Regions from separate parts of the Thalassotalea piscium genome, predicted to be linked through region 3. Evidence: predicted binding sites of a transcription regulator. Region 3 holds the regulator's gene; each other region holds the start of a gene.
The links. Region 3 encodes FNR, which switches genes on or off when oxygen is low (the NO sensors DNR and NnrR bind a similar motif). Its sites were predicted from a motif close to TTGATCTAGATCAA; they were not measured.

Region 1 (5,128 bases), 320 kb from region 3:
AGTATTAAGTGCAAATTTACTACCAATGCTATATTTTGTTTGTATCACGGCTGATTTGAGCACCTAATAGCCGGCTATTAGTTGCAAATTAAACGCAGATCTGCATAAAATTGTAGCTTTGGTGTACTTAGCTTATCCCTAATTCAGGTTAGTTCAGATAGAATATCTACATCGCACTATTTTCCTCTTGTTATCTTAAAATAGCTTATAGCAGAGCCTAAAAGATCAATAGACCCAGCTTTTTTAACCTATATTATTCATATTTTAGTACAGCTACTTATACTAAAACCTAAGCCACTTGAACTTTACTCTTTAATAGAAGCATAGTAACTCCCCTATTTCCTCATGGTAATTAAAGCAGCAATAGATTAAATTGGCTTAACCTCCTTAATTTAATTCAATAATCGAGCGTTAGATCATGAAAAATATCGCATTACTTACAAGTGGTGGAGATGCCCCTGGAATGAATGCAGCAATTCGTGCAATTGTTTTAAGTGCCCATCATTATAACTATAACCTTATTGGCTATTATCATGGTTATAATGGTTTAATTAATCGAGAGTGTAAAAGCCTTAAATTAGCTGATGTTAACGGTATTATTGGCCGTGGAGGTACTATTTTAAAAAGTGCACGGTGCAATGCAATGCACAGCGAACAGGGAGTTAATCAGGCTATTCTTACCCTTGAAAATGATAAAATAGATGCGCTCATTGTCATCGGTGGCGATGGTTCATTCAAAGGCGCAATCAAGTTAGCAAAACATTGGCAAGGTCAGGTGATTGGTATACCCGGCACTATCGATAATGATATTTGCGAAACCGACTATACTATTGGGTTTTCTACAGCTGTAAATACCGCAATTGAAGCTATCGATAAGATCAGAGATACCGCTGATGCATTTGAGCGTGTATTTTTAGTAGAAGTGATGGGGCGTAGAAGTGGCCATATTACTTTTAATGTAGGAATTGCCACTGCAGCTGAGCAGATATTATCATTTGAGAACTTTGACTGTACTGATCAAGCTGCACGCCTTAATGACTTAAGTAATGACATTAAAGTCGTTCAACAAAATCGTCATGCGGGCTATTTAATCGTTATAGCAGAAAATTTATGGCCCGAAGGAAATACAAACCTTGCAGCTCAAATAACAAACAAAACTGGCATAGACTGTACACCATGTATATTAGGGCATATACAGCGTGGTGGTGCACCTGTGGCTAAAGATCGCATTTTAGCTACCAAACTTGGTATAGCTGCTGTACAAGCGATCACAGAAGATAAAACAGGGATAATGATCGGAGAAAGTAATGGTGCTGTCGTTACGGTTTTACTTCAACACGCAACCCAAAAAACGAAAGAAGTAAGTCAGCGACTAATAAAAGCGCAACATGATATTTTATCAGTATCAAATCAAGGTTAAATCTAATAGCAATTGAAAAAATAGTTGTTCATTCAGCAACATTAAATAGCTTAGAGGCAAGGCACTGATCACAGATAATGGTTATTCTCGTTAACTGCACCTACGTAAGCCTTTTAAACTCGCCCTTGAGAGCCCGTCAGAAAAGTGATGACTTTACAAATTGAATGGATGGAAAATACTACAACTGCATCAATTTACTTTGTTCTAACTTCCCTGATGATGCTCTGAATTGGTCAAATATTTATTAGCTAAGCTTACGAGCTAGTAAAGTAGCAAACTGCAATTGGGCGCCATTATGCATTGTACCTAAGTCTTCATTGTATTTAATAAGTTCCCAACCGTCATACACTTCACGTAACTGCCCTGCTTTAAGGGTAAAAGGAAATGGAACAGGACAAGGATGTTCTTCGGTATTCATCGCACACACAATTAGATTATACCCGCCAACAAACGTAGACTTTTGCATATCAGCAATAATATCATCAAAGCGTGACGGATCGATAAACATTAAGGTTACGGTACAGGATATAAAACCATAGTTAGTATCAAGGCTAGCATTATTTATATCGCTTACTTGAGTCTGGATAGAATTAAGCTTTTCTTCACTACAAATACGCTCTAACATAGCAATAGCACTAGGGTTAATATCTATTGCGGTAACATCAAACCCAAGCTGAGCAAGGTAAAGTGCATTTCGCCCGCTAGAACATCCCATATCTAAAGCATTACATGGCTCAATAATTTTACACGCATCTACCACTTCACTATGTACGGCACTTAGGCCATAACGGCTATTTAAATCAACTGTCATGTTTTCACTTAGTTTTAAAATTAGAGGGCTATATTACTATTGATTTTACACTTATAAATAAAAATAGATCTATTTATAAATGTTTGTTGTCCTTAATCAACAAACAGGACAAAGCTGTAATTTTCCGGGAGTTAGATTCAAAAGCCAACTTAAAGTAAATTGGCTATTCGTTAACGGCTTGTTTAACTTTGTCTTTGTAACTACGACTAACCTTCAGTTCTTTACCATTACTCATTACTAAAAAGTATTCGCCGTTAAGTTGACTACAAAACTTACCAATATAGTGTTTATTCACAATAGTAGAACGATGACTACGTACAAAAAGTTTAGGGTCCAGTAACTCTTCGAGCTGTTTCATTGTTTTTCTTAAGATATGTGTATTTTCTTCAGTATGAACACACATGTAATCTCCCGCTGCATCAATCCATAATATATCTTTAGTTGGCACCCTACTAACTTCACCACCATCCTTTATCGCAAGCACATCAGAATAACTGGTAATAGAAACGGGAAGATCAGATTCTAGCTCTTTCAATATTGTGTGATAGTCATTACCAGTAACATTACTGACCAAACGCACTAATTTCGATTTGTGCTCGGCATTTTGTTGGCTTTGACGTTTTTCTCTAATTTTATCTAGCGATTGAGATAATCGTTCTTCATCCGCTGGTTTCAATAAATAGTCTTGTGCATGTACCTCAAACGCTTGAAGTGCATATTGATCAAATGCAGTAACAAAAACAACCATGGGTAAGGTTAAATTTTGGTCGATGATAGATTGCATAACCTCAAAGCCATTTAAACCCGGCATTTGAATATCTAAAAACATTAAGTCGGGTTGATGTATTCTTACCGCTTCAATTGCTTCTCGACCATTACTGCATTGGGCTATTATATTAATGTCTTTGTGCTCAGCTAAACGAACGGCTAAACCCTTACGAGCTAACGGTTCATCATCAACAATAATTGTTGACAACGCTTTGTTCATTACTAATTTCCATTATCATATGGCAGTCTGATGTTAACTTTAACACCATTTGGATTATTTTGGGCAATAACTAATGAAAAATTTCCAGGGTAAAGCGCTTGTAGCCTTTCTCTGGTATTGGCCAAACCAACACCTTTATCTCTGAAAATATTACCATCAACAATATTAGCACCGGGGCCATCATCTGACAGTTCTATTAAAAGATCATTACCAAAACGACTTACACTTACTGTAATTGTGCCACCTTCTTCTCTTTCAGCAATAGCATATTTAATTGAGTTTTCTGCCAACGGTTGCAATATCATACTAGGAACTAACGCTTGTCTGCAGTCTGAGGCAATATTAATCTCTATTTTCAAGCGCTCTTCAAAACGCACCTTTTCAATCCCTAAGTATAGCTTTAATGCATCAATTTCATTATCAAGTGTTACTCGCTTCATTGGGTCTTTATCAAGCGAATACCTTAAAAATTCACTAAGTTTTGTTACCATACCATTTGCTGTTTTATTGTCTTCAACCAATATTAACGTTGAAATTGCGTTTAACGTATTAAATAAAAAATGTGGATTTAATTGATAGCGTAGCATTTTGAGTTGGGCTTGATGAGCTACACTATTTGCTTGTAGGACATTTTGCTTCTCTGTTTGCAGCATTTGGTAATATTTAGTCCCAAAGTAAAGCACACTCCAACACAGCATAATTGAAAAAGAAAATAACGAATTCTTAAGGTAATGAATTAAAAACTCTGGCCTATATCCGTGCTTATAAATTTCCCAGTAATTAATGTTTTTGACAATCTGCCAGAGCAAACCAGTAAAATAAGAGGCTAATAGTACCGTTAATGCTATTTTTAAAGGCGTGGAATTCCAAATTTTACGGTAAAGATAGCGCAGTGGAATACTGAACATCCAGCCTGCGTATGCATTTAAGAAAATTATAATAACGAACAAATCACGAAGATCATGAAGTAAAGAGCTCAAATAATGGATCAACACAAAACCAAGCCATCCGCCGGTGTGCATTAACCAAAATAATCGGTCTTTATTTTCAATAATGTTTTTCCAATTCACGGATACAGCTCAATAGATATCATAGGGTTAATTATGGAGCATTGAAATAAACAACGCACTGTTACTGACCGTATCTTTCAAGCTAATTGTCTCATTTACCTCAGGTTAAAATACACCTTCAAACATGGTGCTAATAATATTGCCTTCACCATTAACAACATCTGCTTGGTTAAATTGTTCAAATGCTAAATATAGCCACTGTTTGTCCATGGTTACGTTATACTTGTCTAAATACCATAACCCATTGATTAAAAGCGATTTTAATAAGTAACGCGTAACCCTTTGTTTATTGATACTGATTAATTTTGTAGTTAAATACGCTTCAATATTAGTTAATGTTACTTGTAGATCAGTAGATTTAACTAGGTTGTTAATTGCGATCATCATACCTAAATCATATTCAATTTCAGCATAGCAGCAGCACTCAAAATCTATCAAAGTCGGATTAACTCTCTGTGTTTCAGTTATCAAAACATTCGTAAAATTTAGATCACCGTGGCACAAAACATACGACGCATTATCGATTAGCAACTCATCTATTAATATCGATTTAAGTAATACTTTTTGTGATGCGCTTAAGTTAATCCTATGCGTAAAAAAGCTAAGAATAGATGAAAAATTTAAAGGGCTTATCAGCTTTGAATCTATAAGTGTTGTTTGAAAACTTAACATCGCCTCTATCGTTAATGTGACTTTTTTGTCAATAGCCATTACTTTATTGGCTAAGTTACCACCTTTTAAATACGGAGTGACTAGCCAATGTACATCATGGTAAAGCAATTTTAGTGTAGAAGGGTTATCAGTGGTCAAGTGAAGCACTTCTTTTTCTATAGCGGCAA
Region 2 (5,128 bases), 1.8 Mb from region 3:
AATGTCAACAGGTTTTTTAAAAAGTTTTTAAATTTATCAAAACATTTTTAAACCTTAGTTAACCGTTTAAGAAGCTAAAGCGCTTAGTAAACCTGTTAAAACTCTCACTTGGTCATCCTATTTAAGTGAACGTCGTATTTTCCGTTACTTCGTCCTTCTCAAGTTCCCCTGAAGAAGTGGAGCGCATTCTAGCGACTTTTAGCGAAGGGTCAACACTTAATTTGATATTTCTATCATTATTTTTCTGTTTGCTTTTTAATTATACAAAGTGCTTTTTATATCGGCTTTTTTTACATATTTAAGTCTTAATTCGGTAGAGTTATATAATCTTAAGACTAAAGTTCACTATTAATAAGATTAAAAAGCTTTAGTATAAAAGGCTCGTTATTTTATAGTTAACTTTCTAATCTTTGTATTCACCCTAACAAAAGGAATAAATCATGACATCGCATGTAAGAAGTTTTAAGGGAGTAACTCCCAAAGTAGCCAACAATGTATATATTGATAAATCTTCTGTGATTGTTGGTGATGTTGAATTAGGTGAAGACGTTAGCATTTGGCCTTTAGTTGCCGCTCGTGGTGATGTCAATTTTATAAGAATAGGCGATAGAACCAATATACAAGACGGTACCGTCTTACACGTTACCAGAAAAGGTGAACATAACCTTGATGGTTTTCCCTTATTGATAGGCAAAGATGTAACTGTTGGACATAAATGTATGTTGCATGGCTGTACATTAGGTGACCGGATTTTAGTTGGTATGGGAGCGATCATTATGGATGGCGTAGTCGTAGAAGATGATGTTTTTATTGGCGCAGGTGCATTGATCCCTCCTAATAAAGTACTAGAAAGTGGTTATCTTTATGTTGGAAACCCTGCTAAACAAGCACGGCCATTAAAAGAAAGTGAAAAGGCTTTTCTTAAACAGTCAGCATTAAATTATGTCGTACTTAAAAACGAATACCTACAAGAGTAACGCCCAATTATTAAACAAGAGTTAGATATAAATAAGCGTATCATCATCTAACTCATTGTTTTCTAGCCACGCTTCGGCATTTTCTTCCCAGTCAAACTGTATCGCTAGAGTAACGCTTTTTAAATGCGCCGAGTTTTTAACAACAAATGTGAGTAAGCTTCCACTGTACATCGCAGTAAATACCCAAGCTTGAAATTGACTATTAAAATGAAAGTCGTCATTTATTAAAAACTTCTGGTTCATTAAAGTCCTATTGCAACTCTGCTCGAAGCTGCTTCATAATTTCCTGTGTTGAAGGTTTTATACCTCGCCATATAGCAAAACTTTCAGCGGCTTGACTTACTAACATCCCTAAGCCATCAATAACTTTTTTGGCACCAAGTGCTTTTGAATGCACTAAAAATGGTGTTAGTTGTTTTCCATAAACCATATCGTAACATACTGTGTTAGTTGTAATGGCTTGATTAGGGATTGGTAGGCTATCTCCGGTGAGGCCCGCAGAGGTGGCATTAATAATAAGGTCAAAATGATATTTAGCCACTTCATTATACAAACTTGATTGAATGTTTTCTTCAGGGTATTGATCAACAATAAATTGTGCTTTTGCTTGAGTGCGATTGGCAATAATCAGCAAATCAGGTTTCTGCGCTAACAAAGAAGAAACAACTCCTTTTGCAGCACCACCAGCACCAAGTAATAATATTCGGCTATTACGTAATACTACTTGATTAGACAAAAGGTCTTGAACAAGTCCAACACCGTCAGTGTTATCACCAAAGATAGCGCCATTGTTAAAGCTAAGCGTATTTACTGCTCCAGAGAGTTGTGCACGTTCACTTAAGTGGTCACACAGTTTATAAGCTTGCTCTTTAAAAGGAGCGGTAACATTAGCTCCCTTGCCTCCTTGCTTAATAAACTGACTTACAACTTCTGAAAATTGCTGTAGTTGGACTAGCTCTTTCTCGTAACAAATTTCTTGTTGTGTTTGTTTAGCAAAGGCCTGATGAATAGTGGGAGATTTTGATTGCTCTATCGGATTGCCGTAAACGCGGTAATGATCCATAAGTAATAATTAGCAGGAAATGTATAGTAGTAGGGTATAGAATTAGCGTGATTTTGCCAATGATTGTTTAGCCTTAATCAACGTTACTATAAAGACTACTTTGTCCTTCGAGTAGTCTATATAGTAGAAAACGATATGTTTTGCTTAAAATTTATAGCCAATTAGTACTGAAAATACCGTTGGATCAATACTTATATTAGCTTTGCCGATGTTGTTACCGCCGACATCAAATGTCGCTTCGGTATCGATATCAATATAACGAATTGATGTGTTAATGTGCCAATTTTGATTCAAATTAAAATCAAATCCTGCTTGAATAGACAGTCCAAAAGAGCCATCAAGTGCTAAATTGCTTAGGCCTAAACTTTTAGGCGCTGACTCAAAGCCCTCATCAAAGAATACGGTATAATTCAAACCAAGTCCTAAATAAGGTTTAATATTATTCATAGTGTCAAAGTAATAAACGGCACTAACCGTAGGTGGTAAATGACTAACTTCAGCAAGCTTTGCTCCATCTACATTTAAAATGGCATTTGGATCATAAATCGTAACATCGTGAGTAAAAGGCGTTGCTGCAAGTACTTCTATTGCCCAGTTTTTATCATAAAAATAAACAAAGTTAAGGCCTATTTGTGCGTTATCATCTACCGCTAAAGACATAGTTGAATCTGCACCACCGAGCATTACGGCAGAGTGATCGCTATTTGGAGTAACGTTAGTTACCCCCCCACGAACAACAATATCACCAGCTTTATAATCAGCGGCATTAGTTATAGAGATAACAGAGAGAAGCGCAATAGTTAAGATACTTTTTTTCAAGGGAGATTTCCTTACATAGTGGAAGATTTAAACTAAACGCTATTGTAAGGAACTTATTTTTAAATACTTTGACCTGCCTCAAATAAACTTACTACTTATGTGGTTATTTGAGGTTTATCAATCTAAATCTTAAAAATTAGGGACTATAGATCTTTCGTTGTTAAGTTTTGCTTGAGATAAAAGCGCATTAATCGCGGCGAGCAGTGTTTAGCTTAATCATTCTACGCAACCGCTGCTCAACAGGGCCTAAAAACCTATAACATTGTGTAAATTTTTGAAAGCCATACAACCACAAAATATATTAATGACACAAAAACTGCAGCAGACCCAATATCTTTCGCCCTACCACTTAACTCATGATGTTCTAGACCCACTCTATCTACAGTAGCCTCAATTGCAGAGTTAAGGAGTTCGGTAATTAATATAATAAAAATACCTGACATCAGCAATGCAAACTCAACAAATGTATCGGCTATATAAATAGCTATAGGCGTAAGAAGAACCGAAAGAAAAACTTCCTGCCTAAACGCAAGTTCATACTTATACGCAGCTTTTAAACCTAGCAAACTATGCTTTGTTGCTGGGCCTAAACGCTCAATGTGACCATATTTATTTTTCTCAATCATTATTATTATATTAACCAGTCTTGTGGGGTTAAGTATTCTGACAAATTTGACTCTGCGCTGCCTTCTTCTGGATGATAGTTATACTGCCATCGAGCAAGTGGTGGCATTGACATTAAGATAGACTCAGTACGACCACCTGATTGTAGTCCAAATAAAGTGCCGCGATCAAAAACTAAGTTAAATTCAACGTAACGACCTCGACGATAAAGTTGAAATTGACGATGCGAGTCTTGATAAGGTGTATCTTTTCTTTTATTAACTATTGGCACATACGCTTCAACAAAGCCATTTCCTACTGCTTTGATATAATTTAAACATTGCTCAAAAGGCCACTGATTAAGGTCATCAAAAAATAAGCCACCTACACCTCTAGTTTCATTACGATGTTTTAAGTAGAAATAATCGTCGCACCATTTTTTATGCTCAGAATAAATACTTTCACCGAAGGGATCACATAGGTCTTTTGCAGTTTGATGCCAATGGACTACATCCTCTTTAAACGGATAAAAAGGTGTTAAATCAAAGCCACCTCCAAACCACCATACAGGTGCTTCGCCTTCTTTTTCAGCAATAAAAAAGCGTACATTGGCATGAGAAGTTGGAATAAAAGGGTTTTTGGGGTGTATTACTAAAGATACACCACATGCCTGCCAGCGTCGTCCGGCTAACTCAGGCCGATGAGCAGTTGCTGAGGGAGGTAATTTATCTCCAGAAACAAGTGAAAAGTTCACCCCACCCTGCTCTATTATCGCTCCTTCAGTTAACACTCTTGTTCGGCCTCCCCCCCCTTCGGGGCGTGACCAGTTATCTTCTATAAATTTACCACTACCATCTGCAATTTCCAGTTCAGTACAAATATGATCTTGTAGGCGTTTAAAAAAAGGAATGACTTGTTCAATATTTACTTGGCTCATGCGCGAAATTGTTCTCCGGTTAAAGCATCAATAATGGTTGATGGCTGGTTGTACCCTAGGGTCTGCCCTTTAATAATATAATCTATTTTATCAACCAAATGAGTTGATAAAGCTTGCCATGTTTTGGCTGGTTCTTCACCTGATAAATTAGCACTGGTAGAAACTATAGGTTTATTGACTCTATTACATAAAGCTACAACATCTGGCTGACTGGTAATACGCACTGCAATAGTGTCAAACTTACCCGTTAATAATGCATGACAGTTTTTATTTTTAGGTAAAACCTGAGTAATACCATCTGGCCACCTTGAAAGTATAGTTGAGCGCTTATCTTGAGGAATTTTTTCGTCATCGATAAAAGGTAACAATTGAGAATAGTTTGCTGCTAATAAAATAAGTCCTTTTTCAGCAGAGCGATTCTTTATTGCTAACAATTTTTCAATCGCGTCAATATTGTCGGGATCACAACCCAAGCCAAACACAGCTTCTGTAGGATAAGCTATGATACCGCCTTTAATAAAAAAATCGACTGCTGTTAATGCCATTATAAAAATCAGTAATGTTATGTAAGTCGTGATTATACTTGTTTTACTAACGAATAAAATTTAAAGTTACAGAAATAATCTATTACATTTCATGTGAATAGATAGACAATTTCAGTTTGATTACTCCCTTCTTTATTAAAAAACTACTAAATGGAATTAAAAATGAAAACCGCACGAAACTATA
Region 3 (5,128 bases):
GTGAAGCGTTATTTGCATAATATCAACACCCATAGCGCTTATGCTGTTTTTCGTACGATAAGGCATCAGTTAAGAGAAAATGAACTTCCCCTAACCGCAGAAGTACTAGCAACGGGTTTATTGCCGTATTCTGAAAGAGGTAGCGAATATGTTGAAGAAATATCAGACATGATCCGCCACAACAAGCGTTATTTTGTTAGTAAAGACACTGAGTAATTAATGATTCAGGCTGTTATTAACAGCCTGCATTCAATTATTAAAAGCCTACGCTTGGTATGAAATATCAATGATCAAAGACTCATCAATATTGGTTGAGGAAACTACCTCTTTAGAAAATTCATATTCATCTTTTTCAACGGTTCTATCAATGGGCAAGTTTTTAAAATCGAATAAGTCGGTATCAGCTAATTGGCTAGGACTAACATTCTTAATTGATTTAAATACATTCTCCACTCTGCCTGGGCTAGTCGTATCCCACTGAGTTAACATTGCTTTTATATGCTGTCTTTGTAAGTTTTCTTGCGAACCACATAAGTTACACGGAATAATAGGGTATTGCTTATAATCAGCCCATTTTATTAAATCAGATTCTCGGCAATAACTTAGCGGTCTAATTACTGTATTTCTCTTATCATCAGAACGTAATTTGGGCGGCATCGCTTTTAATTTAGCACCAAAAAATATATTTAAAAATAACGTTTCAACAATATCATCCATGTGATGACCTAAAGCAATTTTGGTAGCCCCAATTTCTTCAGCAAACGAATACAAAGTACCGCGACGTAATCGCGAGCACAAACCACAAGTGGTTCTCCCTTCTGGTACTTTGGCTTTGACCACAGAATAGGTATCTTTATCAACAATATAATAAGGAATATTAAGCGATTCAAAGTAAGTAGGTAATATATGCTCAGGAAACCCCGGCTGTTTTTGATCTAAATTCACTGCAATTACTTTAAAGTTAACAGGGGCAGACTTTTGTAAGGCAAGTAAAATATCAAGCATGGCAAATGAGTCTTTACCACCACTAATAGCTGCCATTATAACATCGCCATCTTCTATCATATTATAATCGGCAATCGCTTTACCGACTTTAGAGCGAAGTTTCTTAGTTAATTTTTTTGTGTCTAAAGCAATTTCTTGCTCATTGGTCAATGCGATTGTGTCTTCAATCATAGTAATAATCAGTGTTTGATACTGTCGATAAAATTTTGAGCCGTATTATATACCGATACTAGCACTAACCCAAAAGATTAAGTATAAAAACTAAAGTAGAGAATGAATGGAACTGTAGGTTGGTATTTATGCCGTCAAATGGCTGCCTTTTACGAATAAGGGTAATTGATGTGCTTATCAGTTATAGCTCCTTGCATTACCTTACTACCGCCGTCCTTGGCGGTAAAGCACAACCTACAAATGGCAATATTATTTGTTAAAACTAAAGCTATGAAAATGAGCTAATGGTTAGTATGAGCGTCCACTGAGGTGGAAATGAAACACTTGATGAGCATAATTTCTTAATTGTAGGTCGGCATTTATGCCGTCAAATGGCTGCCTTTTACGAATAAGGGTAATTGATGTGCTTATCAGTTATAGCTCCTTGCATTACCTTACTACCGCCGTCCTTGGCGGTAAAGCACAACCTACAAATGGCAATATTATTTGTTAAAACTAAAGCTATGAAAATGAGCTAATGGTTAGTATGAGCGTCCACTGAGGTGGAAATGAAACACTTGATGAGCATAATTTCTTAATTGTAGGTCGCATTTATGCCGTCACATAGCTGCCTTTTACGAATAAGGATAACTGATGTGCTTATCGGTAATAGCTCCTGCATTACCCTACTACCGCCGTCCTTGGCGGTAAAGCACAGCCTACAAAAGACAATATTACTTTGCAGAGTTCAACTTATACATTAGTTTTGTAATGGTGATTGGTAGCCTTCAGGTTTAAGCGCTAATACATCGCAGTTTAGCCCGTCGATTACATGTTCGGCAGTATTACCAATTAATGCAGCTGAAAGGCCTGTTCTGCCAATGGTACCTAATACTACCAGTTCTGCGTCTAATGATAGTGCTTTGTCTTGAATTATGTCTTCAGGTAAACCTTCACCTATGTGTGTGTTTTCAAGAGCGATATTGAATTTTTTTGCTAGTGTAGTCATTGCTGCTTTATGATGATTGAGCATAGATTCGTTGTATTCGTTAGCGTTGAATTCAGGTATTTCAATAGCGATATTAACGGGTGTACCGGGGTATGAGTTTACTAGGTGAACATTTGCTTGAATTAAATTACCTAAGTTTAATGCTTCTTCTGCAATTTTGTTGTTAAGCGATATATGTTCATCTTCGTCGCTACCTACATTAACTGCAGCTAAGATATTGCCATTTTTTGGCCATGAATGTGATTTAACTAGTAATACTGGACACGGACATTTACGGAGTATATGCCAATCGGTTGGTGTGAATATTACTGACTTAAGTTTGTCGTGTTCATGGGTACCTTTAATGACAATGTCGTAGCCTTCGTTTAGCACTTGGTCAATAATGGGCTCGAAAGGGCGGTTATGCCAAATGACTTTGCTGTCAATTTTTATATCGTGTTGAGCGACAGATGCAATTTTTTCGTTTAGCCAAACTTCTTTGTCTTTGATCACTGAATTTCGCATTACTTCACGCTCATCACTTGAGAGCATAGTAGTCATTTCGTATGAAAAATCATAAATACTTAAAAAGGCAGTAATGGTTGCGTTGGTTTTTGTTGCTAACTCAATTGAACGTTCAAGTGCTTTTTGATCTTCAGTGGTAGGGTCAATAACAGTTAGTATTTTTTTATATTTTTCCATGGTTAGCCTCATAAGTTATTCATAATTATGACTACACAGACTTAATATCTTGTAAGTTGTGCCTTTCGATTAAAAATAATCAATTGATAATCAGTGTAGCCTTAATAAGATGATGCATCAAAGACGTAATTTATAAGTTGTTCTAAATCAATTAAATACCAACAAGCCCAGAGATGTTAACTATAGTGTTTAACGGCAAATAAGTGCGGTTAAATGCCCGCACATTCTTTTAATTTTTCTGCATCAAGTATTGTGATCAATTTACCTTCGACTTGAATTAAGCCACTTTTATGAAAGCGGTTAAGTAAACGGCTGATTGTTTCTACAGTTAAACCAATGTAATTACCAATATCACTTCGGGTCATAGTTAGTCTGAATTCTGTAGCAGATAGGCCTCGAGCATGGTACCTAATACTAAGTGCACTAATAAAGGTTGCTAAACGTTGCTCTGCATTTTTACGGTTTAATAGTGTTAGCATTTCTTGATCGGCACGAATTTCTGTACTCATCATTCGCAAAATTTGCTTTTTAAGCTTTGGTACTGTGTTTGAAAGCGTGTCTAAGGTGTCGTAGGGAATTTCACACACCATAGAGGTTTCTAAAGCTTTTGCAAAGCTAGGATGTGTTGACTCAGCAATTGCATCAAATCCTAATAAGTCGCCAGCTAAATGAAAGCCTGTAATTTGTTCTTCGCCATGTTCATCAACAGTAAAAGTTTTAAACGTGCCAGAACGAATAGCAAAAAGCGATTGCATTTTGTCGCCATCTTGAAATATTTGCTCGCCTTTATGAATAGGGCGTTTACGATCAATTATATTATCAAGATCTTCTAATTCTTTATCATTTAAAGAGTATGGCAAGCATAATTCACTAATACTACAATTTTGGCAGTGAATATGTTGTTGGCCTGAGCATTGACGATTTTCCATTTTATCCTTGAATTTACGCGAATAAATTATTTACTACTGATGGTATTAGAACATCATGTCAGATGCAAATTTTAACGTATAAATTCCATAAATTATTAGCATTATTGCCATAGATTTTCGAAAAGTATTATTAAGCAACAATGTCTTTAAAGAAAGCGCGCCAACCGAAACAGTAATTAGTGCAGGTAAGGTACCTAGGCCGAAGAAAAACATAATAGTTGCGCCAGATACTAATGACCCACTGGCTAATGACCAAGTTAAGGTTGAATAGACGAGCCCACAGGGCAACCATCCCCAAATGGCTCCTAATGCTAATGCTTGTTTGGCACTATTTACCGGTATAAATTTTTTACTTAACGGCGACAGTAGTTTCCATAGGCCTTTGCCTAATTGCTCTACTTTATTTAGTACCATAAACCAACGGCCAATATATAGCCCAAGTAAAATAAGAAAAACACCTGCGATCATTCTTAATATAGTGACGGGAAAACCAATGTTTTTTGCGGCGAGTGAACCTGTAAATCCAGCAATAGCACCAATAAGCGAGTAGGTGGCAATTCTACCAAAGTTATATGCCATCACTATACTTAACTTACTGCTTTGCTGTTGGCTTTTATTAATAGCAGAAGACAGCATGGTAGTTATACCACCACACATTACGATGCAATGTCCTGAGCCTAATATGCCAATAATAAAGGCTGCAAAAAAGTCTATTTCCATAATTGAACCTGAAAGTGTATGTGCTTCATATTTGTAAAAGAAAGCAAGAATATCATGAATTACTTGCGCTCAATCAACTTAATCGTAATTGAGTTAATTGGTGCTTAATACAATTGACTCAGATCATCTTTTTCTAGCACTAACTATTGTATAAGTACGTTAATTTTAACACTTAACACGTATAACTCGATCAATAAGAGTTTCATCTTTCTGCGGAGTAATTTATGTTTAGCAAATCTTTGGTTAGCTTAGCCGTTGCCAGTTTCTTTATACCTACTAGTTCAATTTTAGCAAATGATATGCCTGAAGTATCGTCAAAAGATGATACAGAAGTGATTGTTGTTATTGGTAAAACACCACGTAAAGTGCAAGATGTTGTTGGCGCTGTATCTGTTATTAATAGTGATGAAATTGATAAAATGCTAGTACATGACATGGCAACTCTATTTCGTTATCAAGCGGGGATTAATGTAATTAATTCTGGTAGCCGCTTTGGCGATTCGAGTATTGCTATTCGAGGCATTGCGGGTAATAGAGTCACTACAGAAATTGACGGTATTCCGGTTGCTGATCAGTTTAGTGTAGGGAGTTATTCAAACTCTGGCCGTAATACTATTGACCCCGATCTTATTAA

Region 1: the regulator FNR is predicted to act here: its motif matches at 2,318-2,331, upstream of tehB (tellurite resistance methyltransferase TehB).
Region 2: the regulator FNR is predicted to act here: its motif matches at 2,928-2,941, upstream of QUD79_RS00145 (OmpW/AlkL family protein).

What each region holds. Positions count from the first base shown of each region.
Region 1 covers NZ_AP027362.1:1,834,099-1,839,226, reverse strand. The annotation lists gene QUD79_RS07935 (ATP-dependent 6-phosphofructokinase) at 419-1,420, shown strand; gene tehB (tellurite resistance methyltransferase TehB) at 1,665-2,231, opposite strand; gene QUD79_RS07925 (LytR/AlgR family response regulator transcription factor) at 2,395-3,219, opposite strand; gene QUD79_RS07920 (sensor histidine kinase) at 3,222-4,289, opposite strand; gene QUD79_RS07915 (phosphotransferase) at 4,395-5,128, opposite strand, start outside.
Region 2 covers NZ_AP027362.1:31,146-36,273, reverse strand. The annotation lists gene QUD79_RS00160 (gamma carbonic anhydrase family protein) at 441-977, shown strand; gene QUD79_RS00155 (hypothetical protein) at 999-1,220, opposite strand; gene aroE (shikimate dehydrogenase) at 1,228-2,040, opposite strand; gene QUD79_RS00145 (OmpW/AlkL family protein) at 2,185-2,859, opposite strand; gene QUD79_RS00140 (diacylglycerol kinase) at 3,114-3,485, opposite strand; gene hemF (oxygen-dependent coproporphyrinogen oxidase) at 3,491-4,399, opposite strand; gene tsaC (L-threonylcarbamoyladenylate synthase type 1 TsaC) at 4,396-4,944, opposite strand; gene QUD79_RS00125 (alpha/beta hydrolase family protein) at 5,107-5,128, shown strand, end outside.
Region 3 covers NZ_AP027362.1:2,154,560-2,159,687, reverse strand. The annotation lists gene QUD79_RS09370 (glucosaminidase domain-containing protein) at 1-216, shown strand, start outside; gene ttcA (tRNA 2-thiocytidine(32) synthetase TtcA) at 265-1,176, opposite strand; gene uspE (universal stress protein UspE) at 1,916-2,845, opposite strand; gene fnr (fumarate/nitrate reduction transcriptional regulator Fnr) at 3,055-3,774, opposite strand; gene QUD79_RS09350 (sulfite exporter TauE/SafE family protein) at 3,820-4,494, opposite strand; gene QUD79_RS09345 (TonB-dependent hemoglobin/transferrin/lactoferrin family receptor) at 4,719-5,128, shown strand, end outside.